Regions from separate parts of the Streptomyces anatolicus genome, predicted to be linked through region 4. Evidence: riboswitches for the same ligand, from Rfam matches in the RefSeq annotation. Region 4 holds a riboswitch; each other region holds the start of a gene.
What was found. A riboswitch is a leader RNA that binds a small molecule or an ion and turns the genes downstream of it on or off. The one in region 4 is predicted to bind cobalamin.
Positions count from the first base shown of each region.

Region 1: it holds a riboswitch for cobalamin, as region 4 does, so the genes downstream of both, GKQ77_RS08955 (ABC transporter substrate-binding protein) here and GKQ77_RS08855 (ribonucleoside-diphosphate reductase subunit alpha) in region 4, are expected to answer to the same signal.
Region 2: it holds a riboswitch for cobalamin, as region 4 does, so the genes downstream of both, GKQ77_RS16980 (cobalamin biosynthesis protein) here and GKQ77_RS08855 (ribonucleoside-diphosphate reductase subunit alpha) in region 4, are expected to answer to the same signal.
Region 3: it holds a riboswitch for cobalamin, as region 4 does, so the genes downstream of both, GKQ77_RS21025 (CbtB domain-containing protein) here and GKQ77_RS08855 (ribonucleoside-diphosphate reductase subunit alpha) in region 4, are expected to answer to the same signal.

Region 1 covers NZ_WMBF01000061.1:6,156-11,123, forward strand. The annotation lists gene GKQ77_RS08940 (DUF2017 domain-containing protein) at 1-487, shown strand, start outside; gene GKQ77_RS08945 (amino acid permease) at 860-2,362, shown strand; gene GKQ77_RS08950 (M67 family metallopeptidase) at 2,452-2,874, shown strand; cobalamin riboswitch at 2,879-2,999, shown strand; gene GKQ77_RS08955 (ABC transporter substrate-binding protein) at 3,045-4,007, shown strand; gene GKQ77_RS08960 (FecCD family ABC transporter permease) at 4,124-4,968, shown strand, end outside.
Region 2 covers NZ_WMBF01000169.1:1,711-6,678, forward strand. The annotation lists gene GKQ77_RS16965 (class II aldolase/adducin family protein) at 1-458, opposite strand, end outside; gene GKQ77_RS16970 (inorganic phosphate transporter) at 762-2,063, shown strand; gene GKQ77_RS16975 (hypothetical protein) at 2,076-2,306, shown strand; cobalamin riboswitch at 2,428-2,574, shown strand; gene GKQ77_RS16980 (cobalamin biosynthesis protein) at 2,682-3,638, shown strand; gene GKQ77_RS16985 (cobyric acid synthase) at 3,635-4,968, shown strand, end outside.
Region 3 covers NZ_WMBF01000254.1:360-5,327, forward strand. The annotation lists gene GKQ77_RS21010 (hypothetical protein) at 1-267, shown strand, start outside; gene GKQ77_RS21015 (class F sortase) at 284-955, shown strand; gene GKQ77_RS21020 (CbtA family protein) at 968-1,735, opposite strand; gene GKQ77_RS21025 (CbtB domain-containing protein) at 1,759-1,980, opposite strand; cobalamin riboswitch at 2,015-2,135, opposite strand; gene GKQ77_RS21030 (GAF and ANTAR domain-containing protein) at 2,514-3,272, opposite strand; gene GKQ77_RS21035 (glycoside hydrolase family 6 protein) at 3,457-4,488, shown strand; gene glxA (radical copper oxidase GlxA) at 4,575-4,968, opposite strand, start outside.
Region 4 covers NZ_WMBF01000060.1:6,184-11,151, forward strand. The annotation lists gene GKQ77_RS08850 (ribonucleotide-diphosphate reductase subunit beta) at 1-885, opposite strand, end outside; gene GKQ77_RS08855 (ribonucleoside-diphosphate reductase subunit alpha) at 885-3,290, opposite strand; cobalamin riboswitch at 3,423-3,545, opposite strand; gene GKQ77_RS08860 (GNAT family N-acetyltransferase) at 3,648-4,142, opposite strand; gene mctP (monocarboxylate uptake permease MctP) at 4,243-4,968, opposite strand, start outside.

The DNA of each region.
Region 1 (4,968 bases), on a different contig from region 4:
CGGCGGTGAGCCCTCCGACGACCCCCTCGCGGAACTCTTCGCCGAGGGTCCCAGCGAGCCCCCCACCGACCCGGTGATGCAGCGCCTGCTCCCGGACGCGTACGGCGGCCCGGGCAGCGAGACCGGGGACATCGCGCAGGAGGACGAACTGCGGGCGTATTCGGCCGAGTTCCGCCGTTTCACGGAGAACGACCTGCGGGCCAAGAAGCGGGACGACGCGCTGGTCGTGATCCGCTCCCTCGACTCGATGGCGTCATCGGGCGAGGGCGGAGCTGTCCTGAAACTGTCGGTCGAGGAGTCCCGGCACTGGCTCGGGGCGCTCAACGACCTCCGCCTCGCGATCGGCACCCGCCTCGAGGTCACCGACGAGGACGACGCCGATCTGCTCTACCGGCTCCCCGACTCCGACCCCCGCAAGCCGATGGTGATGGCCTACCTCTGGCTGGGCGGTCTGCAAGAGACGCTGGTCGGGACCTTGCTGGAGTGAGTCGGGCCGGAAACCGGTGCATATGACAGCGAGATTTGCTGTACTGGACACCTTCCGTTCACGTGGCGGTCCGTTCGCTCAGCGGATGCTCAAATCCGGATAACGATCCCGTCACTTCATTGCCCACATTTACTGCGGGAAGAGACCTTTGTCCGCTTCTCCCTGTGGGCTGCGTCACAGGTGGCTGATTCCCTCACTGTTGCGGCCGTGATAAATCTTCACGACCGCTCGGTGACGCCACCCATGTCACCGAGAGCGCTCGGGCCGGCAGACCGCCGGTAGCACTCCATAGGTATCCGGGGGGATCAGGACCTGATCCGCAGCCATCAACGCGAAACGCGGGCGCGGATCAGCATGGAGAAAGGCGTCACCATGACCTCAGTGCAGGTCGAAGAGCAGCACGACGGGCACGACGGCAATGGTGCCGTGCAGGCCGCAGGCGGGCCGTCCGGCGAGGGCGAGGGCTACCAGCGCGGTCTGGGGGCCCGGCAGATCCAGATGATCGCGATCGGCGGTGCCATCGGCACCGGCCTGTTCCTCGGCGCGGGCAAGGCCATTCACAAGGCCGGCCCCAGCCTCATCCTGGCGTACGCCATCGCGGGCCTCGTCATCTTCTTCATCATGCGGGCGCTCGGCGAGCTCCTCATGTACCGCGCCGTGTCGGGCTCCTTCTCGGAGTACGCACGCGAATTCATGGGCCCGTTCTTCGGGTTCGTGACCGGCTGGACGTACTGGCTCTTCTGGGTCGTCACCGGCATCACCGAAGTCACAGCGGCCGCCCAGTACATGCAGTACTGGACACACAACTCGTTCCCACAATGGGCATACGCCCTTGTCTTCACGGTCATCCTGTACGGCGCGAACCTCATCTCCGTGAAGCTCTTCGGTGAGCTGGAGTTCTGGTTCTCGATGGTCAAGGTCACCGCCATCATCGGCATGATCCTGATCTGCGTCGGCATCCTCACCATCGGCTTCTCCGACGCCGGTGACACCGCGACCGTGGCCCACCTGTGGAACCAGGGCGGCTTCTTCCCGAACGGCATCGGCTCGACGCTGATGACGCTCCAGATCGTGATGTTCGCCTTCCTCGCCGTCGAGCTGGTCGGCGTCACCGCGGGCGAGTCCAAGGACCCGAAGACCGTCCTGCCCAAGGCCATCAACACCGTGCCGTGGCGCATCGCCGTCTTCTACGTCGGCGCGCTGATCATGATCTTGTCGGTCGTGCCGTGGACGCACTTCCAGCCCGGTGTCTCGCCGTTCGTCGCGGCCTTCGAGAAGATGGGTCTGGGCGTCGGCGCCGCGATCGTGAACTTCGTGGTCCTCACCGCCGCGCTCTCCTCCTGCAACTCCGGCATGTACTCCACCGGCCGCATGCTGCGCGACCTGGCGCTCAACGGCCAGGGTCCGAAGCTCTTCACCAGGCTCACGAAGAACGGCCTGCCGCTGCTCGGCACCACGTTCTCCGCCGCGTTCATGCTGGTCGGCGTCTGGATCAACTACCAGTGGCCGGGTGAGGCGTTCAACTACGTCGTCTCCTTCGCGACCATCTCCGGCATGTGGGCCTGGATCATGATCCTGGCCTGCCAGATCCGCTACCGCCGCAAGGCCGACCGCGGCGAGCTGCCGCAGTCCACCTTCCGGGCCCCGGGCGCCCCGTACACCAGCTGGTTCGCCCTGCTCTTCATCGGCATGGTCATCGTGATGATGGGCGTCGACAAGGACGCGCGCATCTCGCTGTACGCCGCCCCCGTCTGGGCCGCGATCCTCGGGGTCACCTACCTGGTCCTCAAGAGCCGCAACCCGGAGGCCGCCGCGTTCAACAAGCGCAAGGTCGGCACCGCCGCCTCCGAGACCGAGCCGGTCACCAAGGACTGACACCCGCCCCTCGGGGCACCTGTCCAGCATTCGGGCCCGCCCGTACCACACTTCGGTACGGCGCGGGCCCTCTGCTTATCCTGACTGCCATGCTGACCATCACCCAGGCCCTCCACGACCAGATCGTCGCGCACGCGCGCCAGGACCACCCCGACGAGGCGTGCGGCGTGATCGCGGGCCCGGCGGGCACCGGCCGCCCCGAGCGGTTCATCCCGATGCTGAACGCCGCGCGCTCGCCCACGTTCTACGAGTTCGACTCGGGTGACCTGCTCAAGCTCTACCGCGAGATGGACGACCGCGACGAGGAGCCGGTGGTCATCTACCACTCGCACACCGCGACCGAGGCCTACCCCTCCCGCACCGACATCAGCTACGCCAACGAGCCCGGCGCCCACTACCTCCTGGTCTCCACCGCGGACACCGACGGAGCGGGCCCCTTCCAATTCCGTTCGTTCCGGATCGTCGAGGGCCAGGTCACCGAGGAAGAGGTGCGGGTCGTACAGGCATACTGACCCCGACATCTTCGAGGCGGCAGGAGCCAGGAAGCCGGTGCGAACCCGGCACGGTCCCGCCACTGTGACCCCACCCCCATCCCGGGGCGGGGGAGTCAGGAACTGACCTGCCGCCTTCTCTCCACACCACGCAGGGGACGCGGAAATCCCCTCAAGGAGGCAGTTCAGCCATGTCCCGCGCCCTACGCGTACTCACCACCGCGGCCCTGCTCGCCCCGCTCGCCGCCTGCGGCTCGTCCGGCCCCGCCGACTCCGGCAAGCCCGCCGCCAAGGCCGCCGGATTCCCGTACACCGTCACCAACTGCGGTGTGCGCACGACGTACGACGCACCCCCCAAGCGGGCCGTCACCATGAACCAGCACGTCACCGAGGTGATGCTGGAACTCGGCCTCAAGGACCGCCTCGCCGGGACCGCCTACCTCGACGACAAGGTCCTGCCGAAGTACGAGAAGGCGTACGAATCCGTTCCCGTCCTCGCCAAGGAGTACCCCTCCTACGAGAAGCTGCTCGCCGCCAACCCCGACTTCGTGTACGGCGGTTACGCCAGCGCCTTCCTCGCAGGCGACGGCCGCAGCCGCTCCGCGCTCGCCAAGTCCGGCATCAAGAGCCGCCTCAACGTCGAGGGGTGCGCGAAGCGGGCCGTCTCCATGGAGGACGTCTACCGCGAGGTGCGCGAGGTCGGCTCGACCTTCGGGGTGCGCGAGCGCGCGGACAACTGGGTGAGCGGCGCGAAGCGGGAGCTTGCCGCCACCGAGAAGAAGGCGAAGGGCGGAAAGCCGGCCTCCGTCTTCGTCTACGACAGCGGCGACAAGACGGCGTTCACGCTGGGCGGCCGGGGCATCGGCAACGACATCGTCGAGCGGGCGGGCGGCCGCAACGTCTTCGCCGACGTGGACAAGTCGTTCGGCGACGCGTCCTGGGAGAAGGTCGTCGAACGCAAGCCGGAGGTCATCGTGATCCTCGACTACGGCGCCACGACGGTCGCCCAGAAGAAGCGCCGCCTCCTCGACGACCCGGTCCTGGCGGACGTCCCCGCCATCAAGAACAAGCGCTTCGCGGTGCTCCCGCTCTCGGACGTGGTGACAGGGGTACGAGCCCCCAAGGCGGTGAAGAAGCTGGCGGCACAGCTGTGAGCACCCCCCAGCCCGTCCGGCGCCTGTCCCAGCCCGGGGGAGACCGGTTCCAGCCCGTCCGGCGTTTGAGGACGAGCCCGAAGGGCGATCAACCGAGCCACAGGGGGCGCCGCCTCCTGATCCTGACGGGACTGACCGCAGCCCTCGCGGCAGCGACCCTCGCCGGGCTGGCCCTGGGCTCGGTCAGGATCCCCCCGAGCCAGGTCCTGGACATCCTCACAGGCCACGCGGAACCCTCCCCCTTCCGCACCATCGTCCTGGACGTAAGGCTCCCCAGAGTCATCCTGGGCGCCACCGTAGGAGCCGGCCTGGCAGTCATCGGCACCGTCCTCCAGGCCCTCGTCCGCAACCCCCTCGCCGACCCGTTCCTCCTGGGCGTCTCCTCGGGCGCCTCCGTGGGCGCGGTCTCGGCGATCGTCCTCGGCGGCGTCTTCGGCCTGGGCGCAGCCCTCAGCACCGCCGTCACCATCCCCGCCGCCTCCTTCGTGGGCGCGCTCGTCTCCCTGGCCCTCGTCTACGCCCTGGCCAGAAGCGGCGGCGGAGGCTTCGCCACCGGCCGCCTGATCCTCGCCGGGGTCGCCGTCTCGTACATCCTGACCGCCCTGACCAGCCTCATCCTGGTCACCGCCGACAGCGCCGACCACCTCAAGGAAGTCCTCTACTGGACGCTCGGCGGCCTCGGCAGCGCCCGCTGGGACATGCTCGCCCTGCCCTGCGCGGTGCTCGGCGTCGGCACGGCCCTGCTGATCGCGCTGGCCCGCCCGCTCGACCTGCTGCTCGTGGGCGAGGAGGGCGCCACGGTCCTCGGCCTGGACACGGCCCGCTTCCGCGCCGCCGTCTTCGTGCTCGCCTCACTCCTGACCGGCGTACTCGTCGCGTACAGCGGCGCCATCGGCTTCGTAGGCCTGATGGTGCCGCACGCCGCCCGGCTGCTGGTGGGCGCCGCGCACCGCCCGCTGCT
Region 2 (4,968 bases), on a different contig from region 4:
AGGGCGTGGAGCATGTTCTCGGCCAGCTCCTGCGTGCCGTAGAGCGCGTAGGGGGCCACGCGGACCGGGCCGCCGAGGACGCCGGTCATGTAGTGCACCGCCGGCAGCTCGGCCACCAGTGTGGAGACGGCCGTGGCGTGTACCGCGTGGGTGTGGACCACGGCCCTCGCGTCGGTGGCGCGGTAGATCGCGAGGTGCATGGGCAGCTCGCTGGTGGGCGTGAGGTCGCCGATGACCCGCCGCCCCGCGAGGTCGACGCCGAGCGCGTCCCGCGGCCGCAGCCGGTCGTAGGGCACCCCGCTCGGCGTGACGAGGACCGTGTCGCCGACGCGTACGGAGACATTGCCCGAGGTGCCGACCACCAGGCCGTCCGCCACCGTCCTGCGGGCCGTCCCGACCAGCTCGCCCCACGCCCGCTCGACGGCGTCCCGCTCCGCGCCCTGCCGCTGCTCAGTCATGGGGCGATCCTGCCAGCCACCTCTGCGGCCCTGTCGCGGGGTGACAAGGATCTCCTCCAGGGCGCGGAGAGCCGGCCGGAGCGGGGCGCGGCAAGGGCGTCCGCGAGGGTGGTGGAAGGCGACACTCCGCCTGAATTGACGGCCTCGGCGCCCTTCTCCGTACGATCGTGATCAGTTACCTGATGGAGACGGAGCGGCGGCGCTCCACTTTGGGTCACCGCGCCGCCCGACCCAGTTCACTTTCCGTTCACCCAGGTTGCCTACGTTCCTCGTGCCACTGACGTCCAACAGAAGCCTGGGTAAATGGAACACATCACGCTTCTCCTCGGGATCGTGATCGTCACCGCTCTCGTGTTCGATTTCACGAACGGTTTCCACGACACTGCCAACGCGATGGCGACGACCATCTCGACCGGCGCTCTCAAGCCCAAGACGGCGGTGGCCATGTCCGCCGTGCTGAACCTCGTCGGAGCCTTCCTCTCCGTCGAAGTCGCCAAGACGATCTCAGGCGGCATCGTCAACGAGGACGGCCTCAAGACAGAGGTCATCTTCGCCGCGCTCGTCGGCGCGATCCTGTGGAACCTGCTGACCTGGCTGGTGGGCCTGCCCTCCAGCTCCTCCCACGCGCTCTTCGGCGGCCTCATCGGCGCCGCGGTCATGTCGATGGGCTGGTCCTCGATCAACGGCGGCACCGTCGTCACCAAGGTGCTGATCCCGGCCATAGCCGCGCCGCTCGTGGCGGGTCTCGCCGCGACGCTCGCGACGCGCCTGACGTACCGCATCGGCCGCAACACCGACACCAAGGCGACCGCCAAGGGCTACCGCTCCGGCCAGATCGCCTCCGCGGGCCTCGTCTCGCTGGCCCACGGCACGAACGACGCGCAGAAGACCATGGGCATCATCACGCTCGCCCTGGTCACCGGCGGTGTCCTCAACCCCGGCGCGAACCCCCCGATGTGGGTCATCGTCTCGGCCGGTGTGGCCATCGCCCTCGGCACCTACCTCGGCGGCTGGCGCATCATCCGCACCATGGGCAAGGGCCTCACCGACCTCCAGCCGCAGCAGGGCTTCGCCGCCCAGACCAGCGCCGCGACGGTCATCCTGGCCTCCTCGCACCTGGGCTTCTCGCTCTCCACCACCCAGTCCTGCTCCGGCGCCGTGATGGGCGCGGGCCTCGGCCGCAAGGGCGGCGTCGTCCGCTGGTCCACCGCGACTCGTATGTTCGTCGCCTGGGGCCTGACCCTGCCGGCCGCCGGCCTCGTCGGCGCGGGCGCCGAGTTCCTCACCCAGCAGGGCCCCTGGGGCATCGCGGCCACCGCCACGCTCCTGGTCGCCGGCTCGGCCGTCATCTGGACGCTCTCCCGGCGCAACGCCGTCGACCACACCAACGTCACCGACGACGACGTCCGCCGCGACGACGACACCACCGGCGCCGAGCCCGTGGGCGTCGTGACCAACGCGATCGCCGCCGTCCAGCCGCCTCCGGCGGGTCCGCTGGCCTCCGTCGGCGCCTCCGCCGACGAGCCGGTCAGGGCCACCATCGCGGCCCCCACCTCGACCACGACCGGCGCCATGGCGGACCCCGCCCGGCCCGCGACGGTATAAGGACACATCAGCATGAACATCGACTGGGCAGCTCTCGGCTCCGTCTTCGGAGTCAGCCTCGCCGTGACGGTGGCTCTCGTGGGCCTCTTCACCCTCGGCATCATCGGCCTCTCCAAGCAGGAGACGGCGTCCGCGTCGGGTGCCGGAACGGGCTCCGTGGCGCTGGCGCGCACCGGCGCGTACGCCTGCTTCGCGCTCTGCGCGGCGGCCGTGACGTACGGGATCTATCTGATCGTCGCCTGACGGCAGCGGTTTTCGGTGGGGTGCGGGACGTGGGTTCACGTCCCGCGCCCCGCTGTCGTGTGCGGGACCCGCTGTGGGGCTCCGCACACTCTCCCGCCGCAGGTCAACGGCGAGTTGACGGGCCTTCGCGGGGCGTGGTGGACTGCCGGGGCCAACTACGGCGGCAGAAGAGGAAGCCGGTGCGAATCCGGCGCGGTCCCGCCACTGTCACCGGGAAGCCACGACGCTCCCGGAAGCCAGGAACTCTCGCCGCCGATCACGTCGAACCAGGGCGCGGACACCCTGAGTGAGGACAGATCGCCATGCGCGGCCGCCCGTTGCCGGACCAGTTCCCGAGCCTCAGTGCTCCTGTGCGCACCACGACGGGCTGAGCCCATGAGTGCCGATCGCGACTTCGCGTACGGCGCCGCCGCCGGACTCCTCGGTGACCTGCTGCTCGGCGATCCCCGCCGGGGCCATCCGGTCGCCGCGTTCGGGCGTGCGGCGGGTGCCGTCGAACAAAGACTGTGGCGGGACCACCGCGGGTGGGGCGCCCTGCACGCCGTGGTCTGCGCCGGGGGCGCGGCGGGCGCCGCCGCGCTCGCCGCCCGGCTGGCACGCCGCTCCCCCGCCGCCTCCCTCGCGCTGACCGCCGCCGCGACCTGGGCCGTGGTCGGCGGGACCTCGCTCGGCCGGGAGGCGCGGGCCATCGGCGGCGCGCTCGCCGCCGGTGACATCGAGGTGGCCCGTGAGCGGCTGCCGCATCTGTGCGGACGCGATCCGCAGGCGCTGGACTCCGACGGCGTCGCGCGCGCCGTCGTCGAGTCCGTCGCCGAGAACACCTCCGACGCGGTGGTCGGGGCGCTGGTGTGGGGGGCCGTCGGCGGAGTGCCGGGGCTCGTCGCGTTCCGTGCCGTGAACACCCTCGACGCCATGGTCGGCCACAAGTCGCCCAGGTACCGCCGCTACGGCTGGGCCTCCGCCCGGCTCGACGACATCCTCGGGTGGCCGGGGGCGCGGCTCACCGCCGGGCTCGCGGCGCTGGCCGGGGAGTCACCTTCGGGGGCGGTACGAGCCTGGCGCGCGGACGCCGGCAAGCACCCGAGCCCCAACGCCGGTCCCGTCGAGGCCTCCTTCGCGGGAGCACTCGGCGTGCGGCTCGGCGGGACCCTCTCGTACGGCGGACGTGTCGAGCACCGGCCGGTCCTGAACGGGGACGGGCGGGACGTGCGCGTGGCCGACATCGAGCGGGCCGTGCGGCTCTCCCGGCGGGTGAGCTGGCTGGCGCTGGGCGTCGCGGTGACGGCCCGCCGGGTGCTCCGGCGGTCGGCGAAGTCAGGGAGAGACGTATGAGTGGCGGACTGCTGGTCGCCGGAACCACCTCGGACGCCGGGAAGAGCGTCGTCACCGCCGGGATCTGCCGGTGGCTGACCCGCAAGGGCGTGGCCGTCGCGCCGTTCAAGGCGCAGAACATGTCCCTCAACTCCTTCGTCACCCGCGAGGGGGCCGAGATCGGCCGGGCGCAGGCCATGCAGGCGCAGGCGGCCCGTGTCGAGCCGAGCGCCCTGATGAACCCCGTACTCCTCAAGCCGGGCAGCGACCGCTCAAGTCAGGTCGTGCTCATGGGCAAGCCCGTGGGCGAGATGAGTGCGCGCGGCTACCACGGGGGGCGTCAGGCCGCGCTGCTCGACACCGTCGTGGGATGCCTCGAGGAGTTGCGGGGCAGCTATGACGCCGTGATCTGTGAAGGGGCGGGCAGTCCCGCCGAGATCAATCTGCGCCGCACCGACATCGTGAACATGGGGATCGCGCGGGCCGCCCGCTTCCCCGTCCTGGTGGTCGGGGACATCGACAGGGGCGGGGTCTTCGCGTCCTTCTTCGGTACGACGGCGCTGCTGAGCGCGGCCGACCAGGAGCTGGTCGCCGGGTATCTCGTCAACAAGTTCCGGGGCGATGTCTCGCTCCTCGAACCCGGCCTCGACATGCTGCACGGGCTCACCGGGCGGCGCACGTTCGGTGTGCTGCCTTTCCGGCACGGGCTCGGCATCGACGAGGAGGACGGCCTGCGGGTCTCCCTGCGGGGTGCCGTGCGGGAGTCCGTGGTGGCGCCGCCGGTCGGGGCGGACGTGCTGCGGGTCGCGGTCTGCGCGGTGCCGCTGATGTCCAACTTCACGGACGTGGACGCGCTGGCCGCCGAGCCGGGTGTCGTCGTGCGGTTCGTGGACCGGGCCGAGGAACTCGTCGACGCCGACCTCGTGGTCGTCCCGGGCACGCGCGGGACCGTGCGTGCCCTTGAGTGGCTGCGCGAGCGCGGGCTCGCGGACGCCCTGGCCCGCCGCGCCGCCGAGGGGCGGCCGGTGCTCGGGATCTGCGGCGGTTTCCAGGTGCTCGGCGAGCACATCGAGGACGAGGTCGAGTCGCGCGCGGGTGCGGTGGACGGGCTCGGGCTGCTGCCGGTGCGGGTGCGGTTCGCCCGCGAGAAGACCCTGGCCCGTCCGGTGGGTGAGGCCCTGGGCGAGCCGGTCGAGGGGTACGAGATCCATCACGGGGTCGCCGAAGTCCTGGGCGGGGAGCCGTTCCTGGACGGCTGCCGGGTCGGCGAGGTGTGGGGCACGCACTGGCACGGGTCGCTGGAGAGCGACGCGTTCCGGCGCCGGTTCCTCACCGAGGTGGCGCGCGCGGC
Region 3 (4,968 bases), on a different contig from region 4:
TCCGGCTCGTACGAGGTCACCGTCATCTGTGACGGCCACCCCCACCAGCGCACCGGCACGGTCCGCGTGATCCAGCGCAACCCGGAGCCGGTCTCCCCGGTACGGGCCGGCGGCGGCGGCACCGCGCGCTTCCCCTCGGTCGCCTCCGCCGGCGCCGACGAGGCGGGCCCCGGCACCCCGCACGCCGTGGTCGGCCTGGTACTCGCCGGAGCCGCGGCGGTCGCCGTGGCGTTCCGCGGCATCCGCCGCCGCAGCCGCTCCGAGTGACGGAAGGGCCGGGACGATGTCCGGCGGCGCTGAACGCCCGCCCGGGACCGGACGCCTCCGTACGGGCCTCGCCTGGGCCGCCCTCCTGGCGGGCCTGGGCCTATGGGGCGCCCAGATCGCGGACCTGCGCGCCGGCCTCTCCGCGCCCGCGAACGGCGACGCGGCGGCAGTCGGCCGCCCCCTCGGAAACGTCGAACTCCCGCCCGCCCACGAGCCGTTGGCCCCCGCACGGCCCCGGCACGTCGAGGTGCAGTCCCTGGAGGTCGCCGCCCCCGTCACCGCCCGGGGCCTGGACCCCGAAGGCGCCATCGACCCACCGCCGTACACCCAGGCGGACACCGTCGGCTGGTACGGCGGGGGCACCCGCCCCGGCGCCCCGGGCGCCGCCCTCTTCGTCGGCCACGTCGACACGCGGACCGAGCCCGCGGTCTTCTACGACCTCAGCGCGATGCGCCCCGGCGAGAAGATCGACGTGAGCCGCGACGACGGCACGGTCGCGGAGTTCACCGTCGACGACGTCCAGGTCGTCACCCGCGACCGCTTCGACGCGAGGAAGGCGTACGGCCCCCACGAGGGGGGCCGCGCCGAACTGCGCCTCATCACCTGCGGCGGCGTCTTCGACAGAGCCACCGGCACCTACACGGCCAACGTGATCGTCTCGGCGTACCTCACCGGAGTACGGGGGTAGCGCGGCGCTACCTCACGGGAGTACGGGCGTCGCGCGGCCCGCCGCCGACGGTCTGAGCGCCGCCCGCAGACCGAGCCCGCCGAAGACCGCCGCGAACACCGCCCACAGCAGCGCGTGCGAACCGAGCGACAGCATGCGGAACTCCCACAGCAGCGTCGCGTCCACCGGGACCGGGTCCGGGTTCCCCGGGAGCAGGAACAGCACCGCGAGGACGACGACGGCCGTGAGCGCCACCGCCAGGTGCCGCACCGGTTCGGGGCGCGCCGACAGACGTACGTACACCTGTCGTACGAGGAACATGCCGAGGACGCCGATGGCGACCGCGGCGAGCCACAGCGCCTGGCGGTCGCCGACGGTTCCCGCGTCGCCGACGCCCGGCGGGTTCGCCGGATAGCGCAGGCCGGGCAGGAGGGAGACGGCGAGGAAGGCCGCCGCGGAGAAGGCCAGCGCGCGCGGCCAGGGACTGGCGGCCGGATCCCGGCGGTGCACCGCCGCGTACGCGACGGCGAAGAGGACGCCGAGGGCGAGCCCCGCGACGACCGCGGTGACCACGAGGCCGCCGTGCTGCGTGGAGCGGCTGAACAGCTCCTCGTGGTGCTGGACGGCCTGCGCCGCGCCGTGCGCGTGCTCCTCGGCGGCCGAGCGCTTCTCCTCGGCGCGGATGGCGCGGTCCATCAGGGGTTCGGCGAGCAGCAGCGAGAAGAGACCGGCGGTGAGGCCCGCCGCCCCTCCCGCCAGCAGACCGCGCCCGAGCAGGGGGAGTACGGGGGAAGAGTGCATGGTGCTTGTGCCCGTCCGCCCGGTCAGTGGCACGGGGCACCGAAGAGGTGCCGGCCGTCGTGCGCGAACTCGTGCAGATAGTCGCCGGTCGCCGAGATCAGCGTGCCGTTGTCGAGGAACACGGCGTAGAGCGCGACCAGCGCGAGGATCGCGGCGGCCGAGGCGATCAGCCAGTCGCGGGTCTGTGTCACGGCGGCCTGGCTCGCCGTGGTGTCGGTGTGCGGCGCTGCGGAGTGCAGGGACATACCGGTGGGCCTCCTTCTGGGGTTTCCACGCCCCATGGCAGGAGGACGACGGTTCAGTTCCTGACTTCCGCGCACGCTCGTCGCGTGCGGGTCACAGTGGCGGGACCGTCCCGGATTCGCACCGGGTTCCTGTCAACCGTCGCCTCGATGTATGGACTTGTCGTCTCGGAGAGTCCCAGCACGTCAGGGGGGCTGTCAACACCCCTCGGGAGGCCCCCGCGGCACGGGGCGGACCGGCGGTCCCGGCCCGATCGGCGGCCCGCTCCCCCCTGAGCCACCGACCGGGCTGGTCCTCGACCGCGCGCGCACGAGCTGCGGGAGGAACCCGGCGCCGGCGCGGGAGGTTCACGGCCATTCCGGAATGGGGGAATGACCGAGAAGGCCGGGGGCTTGGGCCGTGCGACAGACTCTAGGACGAATGAGCGCGTCGGCCTAGAGGGATCCGGAGTCCGGATATCGCCAATTCGCCCCTCCCTTTCGCGCCGGGCTTCCCCGCGTTCCGCCCCGGGCTTCCCGCCGCGGGGGCCGTTTTCTCAGGAAGACGCCGACCGGTCCTTCCGGAGCACTTCACCGTCGAGCGTTCTCTTGATCACCTGAACGGCGACCATGTCGATGACCTGCCGTTCCCTGCGCGCATAACGCCGTAACGCCTCAAATGCCTCGTCCATACCGGTGTTCCAGCGCTCGGCGAGCATGCCTTTGGCCTGTTCTATGCGAATACGACTGTCCAGCGCCCTCTGGAGCTGCTGGGTGAGCGTCAGGTACCGCGCGTGGGTGCGGTGATGGGCCAGCCCCACCGCGGCGGCGTCGGCAAGCACCTGGGTGATCCGCAACTCCACTTCCGCGCAGGCCTTTTGCTGTGCGTGCGATACGAAGACATTCAGTACGCCGAGCGTCGAACTGCCGTGCCGCAGCGGCACCGCGAAGGTCTGCGCGACGCCGTGCTCACCGGCCCGCTCGGCAAACGCCGGCCAGCGGGCCGACGCGTCGTGGGAGTCGACACGCACCGGCGGCACGGGCTCGCCGGTCCCGAGGCTGTCGAGGCACGGCCCGTCCTGCCGCTGGACCGCCAACAGGGCGCGCACCGCTTCCTGTTGGCGGCTGCCGGGAATGAGGCGGACGCCGTCACCCCCGTCCGCGTACAGCACGCCGGCGCCCTGCGCGTCGAGCAGCTCCACTGAACGGTCCGACACCCGGCGCAGATGGCGCTCAGGGTCGAAGTCGTCGGTCAGCGTGTCCGCGGCCTCCACCAGAACTTCCGCGAGCCGCAGTGCGCATGGGCGGTCCCCCATGACCCTCTCTCCTCCACTCCCCGCGGACTGCGCCTACCCGGCCGCGGCGCGGCGGTAACGCGCCCCGCGGCACCTCTCGGTAACAGCTCTCCTACAGCTCTCTCCGCCCGACGGACGACCCTCGTGGACACAGTGTCCTTATGTCAGGATTGGGATACGGACAGTGCACCCGAGGGGGGACTGGATGTACCGAAAAGGCACAGGTCGCGGACGTGGTTTCGCGGCCCGGGGGGTGCGGACGGGAGTGGCGCTGGCGGGGGCCGCGCTGCTCCTCTCCGGGTGTTCCTCCGGCGGTGACCCGGAGGGGGAGACGTCGGGTACGCCGGTGAAGCAGCAGCCCAAGAAAGAAGACCCCTACTGGGTCAACCCGGAGGGGAACGCGGCCAAGCAGGTCGCCGCCTATGAGAAGGACGGCGAGAAGGACGACGCCGAACTGGTCCGGAAGATCGCCGAGCAGCCCGTCGCCGAGTGGCTCGTCCCGGAGAACGCGCAGGACCAGGCGCGCGGCTTCACCGAGGCCGCCGAAAAGGCCGACAGGGACGCCCTGTTGGTGCTCTACAACATCCCGCACCGCGACTGCGGCCAGTACTCCGGCGGCGGCGCGGCCGACGGCGACGCCTACCGCGCATTCGTCGACGAGGTAGCCAAGGGCATCGGCGACCGCCGCGCCACGGTCATCCTGGAACCGGACGCGGTGCTGCACATGGTCGACAACTGCACGCCCGAGCAGTTCCACGAGGAGCGGTACGACCTGCTCAGGGGCGCCATCGACAAGCTCAACTCCCTGAAGAACACGAAGGTGTACCTGGACGCGGGCAACGCGGGCTGGCAGAACCCCGACTCGCTCTGGGAGCCCCTGAAGCGGTCCGGTGTCGAGGAGGCCGACGGTTTCTCGGTGAACGTATCCAACTTCCAGACCACCGAGGCGAGTACGGAGTTCGGCAAGAAGCTCTCGGCGAAGGTCGGCGACAAGCCGTTCGTCATCGACACGGGCCGCAACGGCAACGGCCCTTACGACAAGGGCAAGGACCCCTGGTGCAACCCGCCGGGCCGGGCGCTCGGCGAAACCCCCACGACGAAGACCGACGACCCGCTCGTCGACGCCTACCTCTGGGTCAAACGCCCGGGCGAATCAGACGGAACGTGCAGGGGCGGCCCGAAGGCGGGCGAGTGGTGGCCGGAGTACGCGCTCGGCCTCGCAAAAAACGCTGGCTGAGGGGAGCGCCCCGCAAGGGGCGCGGGGAACTGCGCGCTCAGCCCACGGAAAGCCGCAGTTCCCCACGCACCTCACCAATTCGACCTCTACGGGACGCGAACCCACCGAGCCCGACTCGGAGTCCCCTGATCATCCGTAACGAAAAGCATGTACCACCCGGACTCCACCAGACTCCGATTCTTCGGCACCGTCACGGAAACCGCCCCTTTGGACGTCTCCAAGTCCAAAGCCACCGAGGTCTGGTCGATATCCGTGACATGAGTAGACGCACTCGGCCGAATCAGCCGAGCCGTCCTGATCGACGACGCATGCCGCGTCGGAAACGTCCCGGACTCCCCCCGCTTGATCGTCTCAGGCCCCCGGCCAAGACCCGGCCGCGCACCCCGGTAGAGATACGGCGGCGTATAGATCTCGATGCGCTGCTCAAAGACGCCCGGCTGACTGTTGGCCTCGTCGGCGAAGAGCGAGTCGGAGCCGAAG
Region 4 (4,968 bases):
CGCGAAGCCGAGGCGCTGGAGGCGCTGGTCGGCGACGCACTCCAGGTAGGCGCGCATCGAGTCGGTGTTCATGCCCGGCAGACCGTCGCCGCACAGATCGCGGGCGAACTGCAGCTCGGCCTCGACGGCCTCCTTCAGCATGTCCGTGACCTGCGTCTGGAGCGCGTCGTCGAACAGCTCGGGCTCCTCCTTGCGGACCGTGTCCACCACGTCGAAGGCGAAGCTCATGTGCATCGTCTCGTCGCGGAACACCCAGTTCGTGCCGGTCGCGAGGCCGTGCAGCAGGCCCCGGCTGCGGAACCAGTAGACGTAGGCGAACGCCCCGTAGAAGAAGAGGCCCTCGATGCACGCGGCGAAGCAGATGAGGTTGAGCAGGAAGCGGCGGCGGTCGGCCTGGGTCTCCAGGCGGTCCAGCTTCTCGACCGAGTCCATCCACTTGAAGCAGAACTGCGCCTTCTCGCGGATCGAGGGGATCTCCTCCACCGCGTCGAACGCGGCCGCCCGGTCCTCGGGGTCGGGCAGATACGTGTCGAGCAGCGTCAGATAGAACTGGACGTGCACGGCCTCCTCGAAGAGCTGACGGCTCAAGTACAGCCGCGCCTCGGGGGAGTTGATGTGCTTGTAGAGCGTGAGCACCAGGTTGTTGGAGACGATCGAGTCACCGGTCGCGAAGAACGCGACCAGCCGGCCGATCAGGTGCTGCTCCTCGGGCGTCATCTTCGCCAGGTCGGCGACGTCCGAGTGGAGGTCGACCTCCTCCACCGTCCAGGTGTTCTTGATCGCGTCCCGGTAGCGCTCGTAGAAGTCCGGGTAGCGCATGGGGCGCAGGGTCAGCTCGAAGCCCGGGTCGAGGAGGTTCTTCTCGGAGTTGGTGGTGCTGGACATTACTGGCAGGCCTCGCAGGACTCGGGGTTTTCCAGGGAGCAGGCGACGGCCTCTTCGGCCGTGACCTGCGCGGGGACGGGAGCGGCGGTGGCGTTCGAACCGCCGGCCGCGCGGGCGATGCGGGTGGCGGGGCGCGAGCGCAGGTAGTACGTGGTCTTCAGGCCCCGCTGCCAGGCGTAGGCGTACATCGAGGAGAGCTTGCCGATGGTCGGCGTCTCCAGGAAGAGGTTGAGCGACTGCGCCTGGTCGAGGAAGGGCGTGCGCGCGGCCGCCATGTCGATCAGGCCGCGCTGCGGGATCTCCCACGCCGTGCGGTACAGCGCGCGGACCTCCTCGGGGATCCAGCCGAAGCCCTGCACCGAGCCGTTGGCCTCGCGCAGCGCCTCGCGGGTCTGCGCGTCCCAGACGCCGAGCCGCTTCAGCTCCTGCACCAGATAGGCGTTGACCTGGAGGAACTCACCGCTGAGCGTCTCGCGCTTGAAGAGGTTGGAGACCTGCGGCTCGATGCACTCATACACACCCGCGATGGACGCGATGGTGGCGGTCGGCGCGATGGCGAGCAGCAGCGAGTTGCGCATGCCGGTCGCGGCGATACGTTCCCGCAGGGCCGCCCACCGCTGCGGCCAGGTCAGCTCGACGCCGTAGTGGTCGGGGTGGAGCACGCCGCGCGCGGTGCGGGTCTTCTCCCAGGCGGGCAGCGGGCCGTGGCGCTCGGCGAGGCCGGCCGATGCCTCGTACGCGGCGAGCATGATCCGCTCGGCGATACGGGTGGAGAGGGCGCGCGCCTCGGGGGAGTCGAAGGGCAGCTTCAGCTGGAAGAAGACGTCCTGCAGGCCCATCGCGCCGAGACCCACCGGGCGCCACTTGGCGTTGGAGCGCCCGGCCTGCTCGGTCGGGTAGAAGTTGATGTCGACGACGCGGTCGAGGAAGGTGACGGCGGTGCGGACGGTCTCGTCCAGACGCTCCCAGTCGATGTCGCCGCTCGCCTGGTCCACGAACGCCCCGAGGTTCACCGAGCCGAGGTTGCAGACCGCCGTCTCGCCGTCGTCGGTCACCTCCAGGATCTCCGTGCAGAGGTTCGAGGAGTGCACGGTGTGGCCGGGCTCGGCGGTCTGGTTGGCGGTGCGGTTGGCGGCGTCCTTGAACGTCATCCAGCCGTTGCCGGTCTGCGCGAGGGTGCGCATCATGCGGCCGTACAGGTCGCGGGCCGGGATGGTCTTCTTCGCGAGGCCGGCGGCCTCCGCGGCGCGGTAGGCGGCGTCGAACTTTTCGCCCCACAGGTCGACCAGCTCGGGCACGTCGGCCGGGGAGAACAGCGACCAGTCCTGGTCGGCGGCGACCCGGCGCATGAACTCGTCCGGGATCCAGTGCGCGAGGTTGAGGTTGTGCGTGCGGCGCGCGTCCTCACCGGTGTTGTCGCGCAGCTCCAGGAACTCCTCGATGTCGGAGTGCCAGGTCTCCAGGTAGACGGCGGCCGCGCCCTTGCGCCGGCCGCCCTGGTTCACGGCGGCGACCGAGGCGTCCAGGGTCTTCAGGAACGGCACGATGCCGTTCGAGTGCCCGTTCGTGCCCCGGATCAGCGAACCCCGGGAACGGATGCGCGAGTACGAGAGTCCGATGCCGCCCGCGTGCTTGGAGAGCCGCGCGACCTGGTGGTAGCGGTCGTAGATCGAGTCCAGCTCGTCCAGCGGGGAGTCGAGGAGGTAGCAGGAGGACATCTGGGGGTGCCGGGTGCCGGAGTTGAAGAGCGTCGGCGAGGACGGCAGATAGTCCAGGCGGCTCATCAGGCGGTACAGCGAGGCGACCTCGTCGAGCGCGCGCTCGCTGCCGTCCTCCGCGAGGCCGCTCGCCACGCGCAGCATGAAGTGCTGCGGGGCCTCGATGACCTGACGGGTGATCGGGTGGCGCAGCAGATAGCGGCTGTGCAGGGTGCGCAGTCCGAAGTACTCGAAGCGGAAGTCGGCGCCGTCGGCGAGCGCGGCCTCCACCAGCGCGTCGAGCCGGGCCGCGTGCTCGGTCACGAAGGACGCCGTGCGGTCGGCGATCAGGCCCTCGCGGTGGCCGACGGCGACGGAGTCGGTGAAGGAGCGCACGCCCTGCGTGGCCGCCTCCTCGCGGATGCCGATCGACAGGAGCCGGGCCGCCAGCTTGGAGTACGCCGGGTCCTCGGAGATGAGCCCCGCCGCCGCCTCGGTGGCCAGCTCCCGCAGCTCCGACTCGTCGGCGCGCGCCGAGCGGCCGCGCAGCGCGGCGGCGGCGACCCGGCCGGGGTCGGCGTCGGGGAGGTCGGCGGTGAGGTCGGTCAGGGTGCGCAGCAGCGCGGCCCCTGGCCCGTCGGTTCCTTCGGCACCCTGGGCGGTGGGCGTCGACGGCGCTGACGCGGGTTCGGCGGGCGCGATGGTCACGTGGGGCACTCCCTCGCTCGGCTCTGGGCCAGGGGGAGGGAAGGGGCGCACACGGGCGCACCCGGGCAGGGCGGCGTACCGCGTCCACCGGCCCACTCCACGAGGCCCGGACGGTCGGCACCCGGGCCGGATGGCTCGGGCGCACTGTCGGCAGGTCCTCGGACTCCGCGTACGCCAAAGACGTACACATGCACCGTTGCGGGACAGTTCCGGACTTGCACCGGATTCCCCTGCGGCGACAGCGAGCACGAGCATACATCTTGTGCCGGGCCTCTGAAGCGGACCCACATCTTGTGTCGGCTCGCGGAGTGGTGGCTAAAGCTTCAGCGGGTATGGCTGGAGTTTCAGAGCGTACGGCTAGAGCTTCAGCGCGTACGTCAGCAGTGGCACCGTCTCGATCGGCCGCCAGTCGCGCTCAGGCGTCCGTACGAAGCCGAGGCGCTCGTACAGCCGGTGGGCGGCGTGCATGGACGTCTGCGTGGACAGTACGAGCGAGGCGCGGCCCGCTTCCTTGGCGCGTCGCACGCACTCCCGTACGAGCGCTTCGCCGACGCCCCGGCCGCGTGCCTCGGGGGAGGTGGCGAGCATCCGTATCTCCGCGTCGTTCACGCCCGCGATGTCGGCCATCGGCCCGCCGGAGGGGACGTAGGTGACGCCGCCGAGCACCTTTCCCGCGTCCTCGGCGACGAGGATCTCGGCGTGCGCCGCGCGTCCCGGCACGTCCCGCAGCACGGCGAGGTAGGGGTCGTCCTCCCCGAAGTCCAGGTGGCCGTCGGCGAGATAGGCCTGCGCGGTGAGGGCGCTCAGCGCCTCGTACTCCTCGGGTCGTGCTTCTCTGATCGTGATGTCCATGCGGCGCAGTGTGCAACACGAGTACGACGGAGGGCCGCCGATTTTTCACGACGGAGGGCCGCCGACTTTCCGGCGGCCCTCCGCTGCGGCGGCGAGTGGGTCAGTGCCCGGCGCCCGCGGTCGCCTTGGGCAGCTCCTCCATGACGCCGGGGTCGCCCGCGTCCGCGGTGTAGTCCCCGGGAGAGGTCTCGTCGATGCCCTCCGGGGCCTTCAGCGCCTTCAGGGCGAAGGTGAGGACCACGGTGACGATCACGTTCAGGACGAAGGCGGTGAGGCCGATGTAGCCGATCTCACCGATGCCCGGGATCGTATCGGAGGATCCGCCGAAGTGCTTCTGCGTCGGCGAGGCGACGCCGTACGCGGCCAGCGTGCCGTAGACCATGCCGACCGCCCAGCCCGCGAGCAGCGCCCAGCGGTGGAACCAGCGCGTGAACAGGCCGCCGACCAGCGCGGGCATCGTCTGCAGGATCCAGATGCCGCCCAGGAGCTGGAAGTTGATCGCGACGGTCTTGTCCATGGTGAGGACGAAGGCGAGCGCGCCGACCTTCACCAGCAGCGAGACCAGCTTGGAGACCTTGGTCTCCTGCGCGGGCGTCGCGTCGGGCCTGATGAAGTCCTTGTAGATGTTGCGGGTGAAGAGGTTCGCGGCCGCGATCGACATGATGGCCGCCGGGACCAGCGCGCCGATGCCGATGGCCGCGAACGCCACGCCAGTGAACCAGTCGGGGAACATGTCCTCGAACAGCTGCGGGATCGCCAACTGGCCGTTCTCCACCTTGATCCCCGCCGCGATCGCCATGAAGCCGAGCAGCGCGAGCAGGCCCAG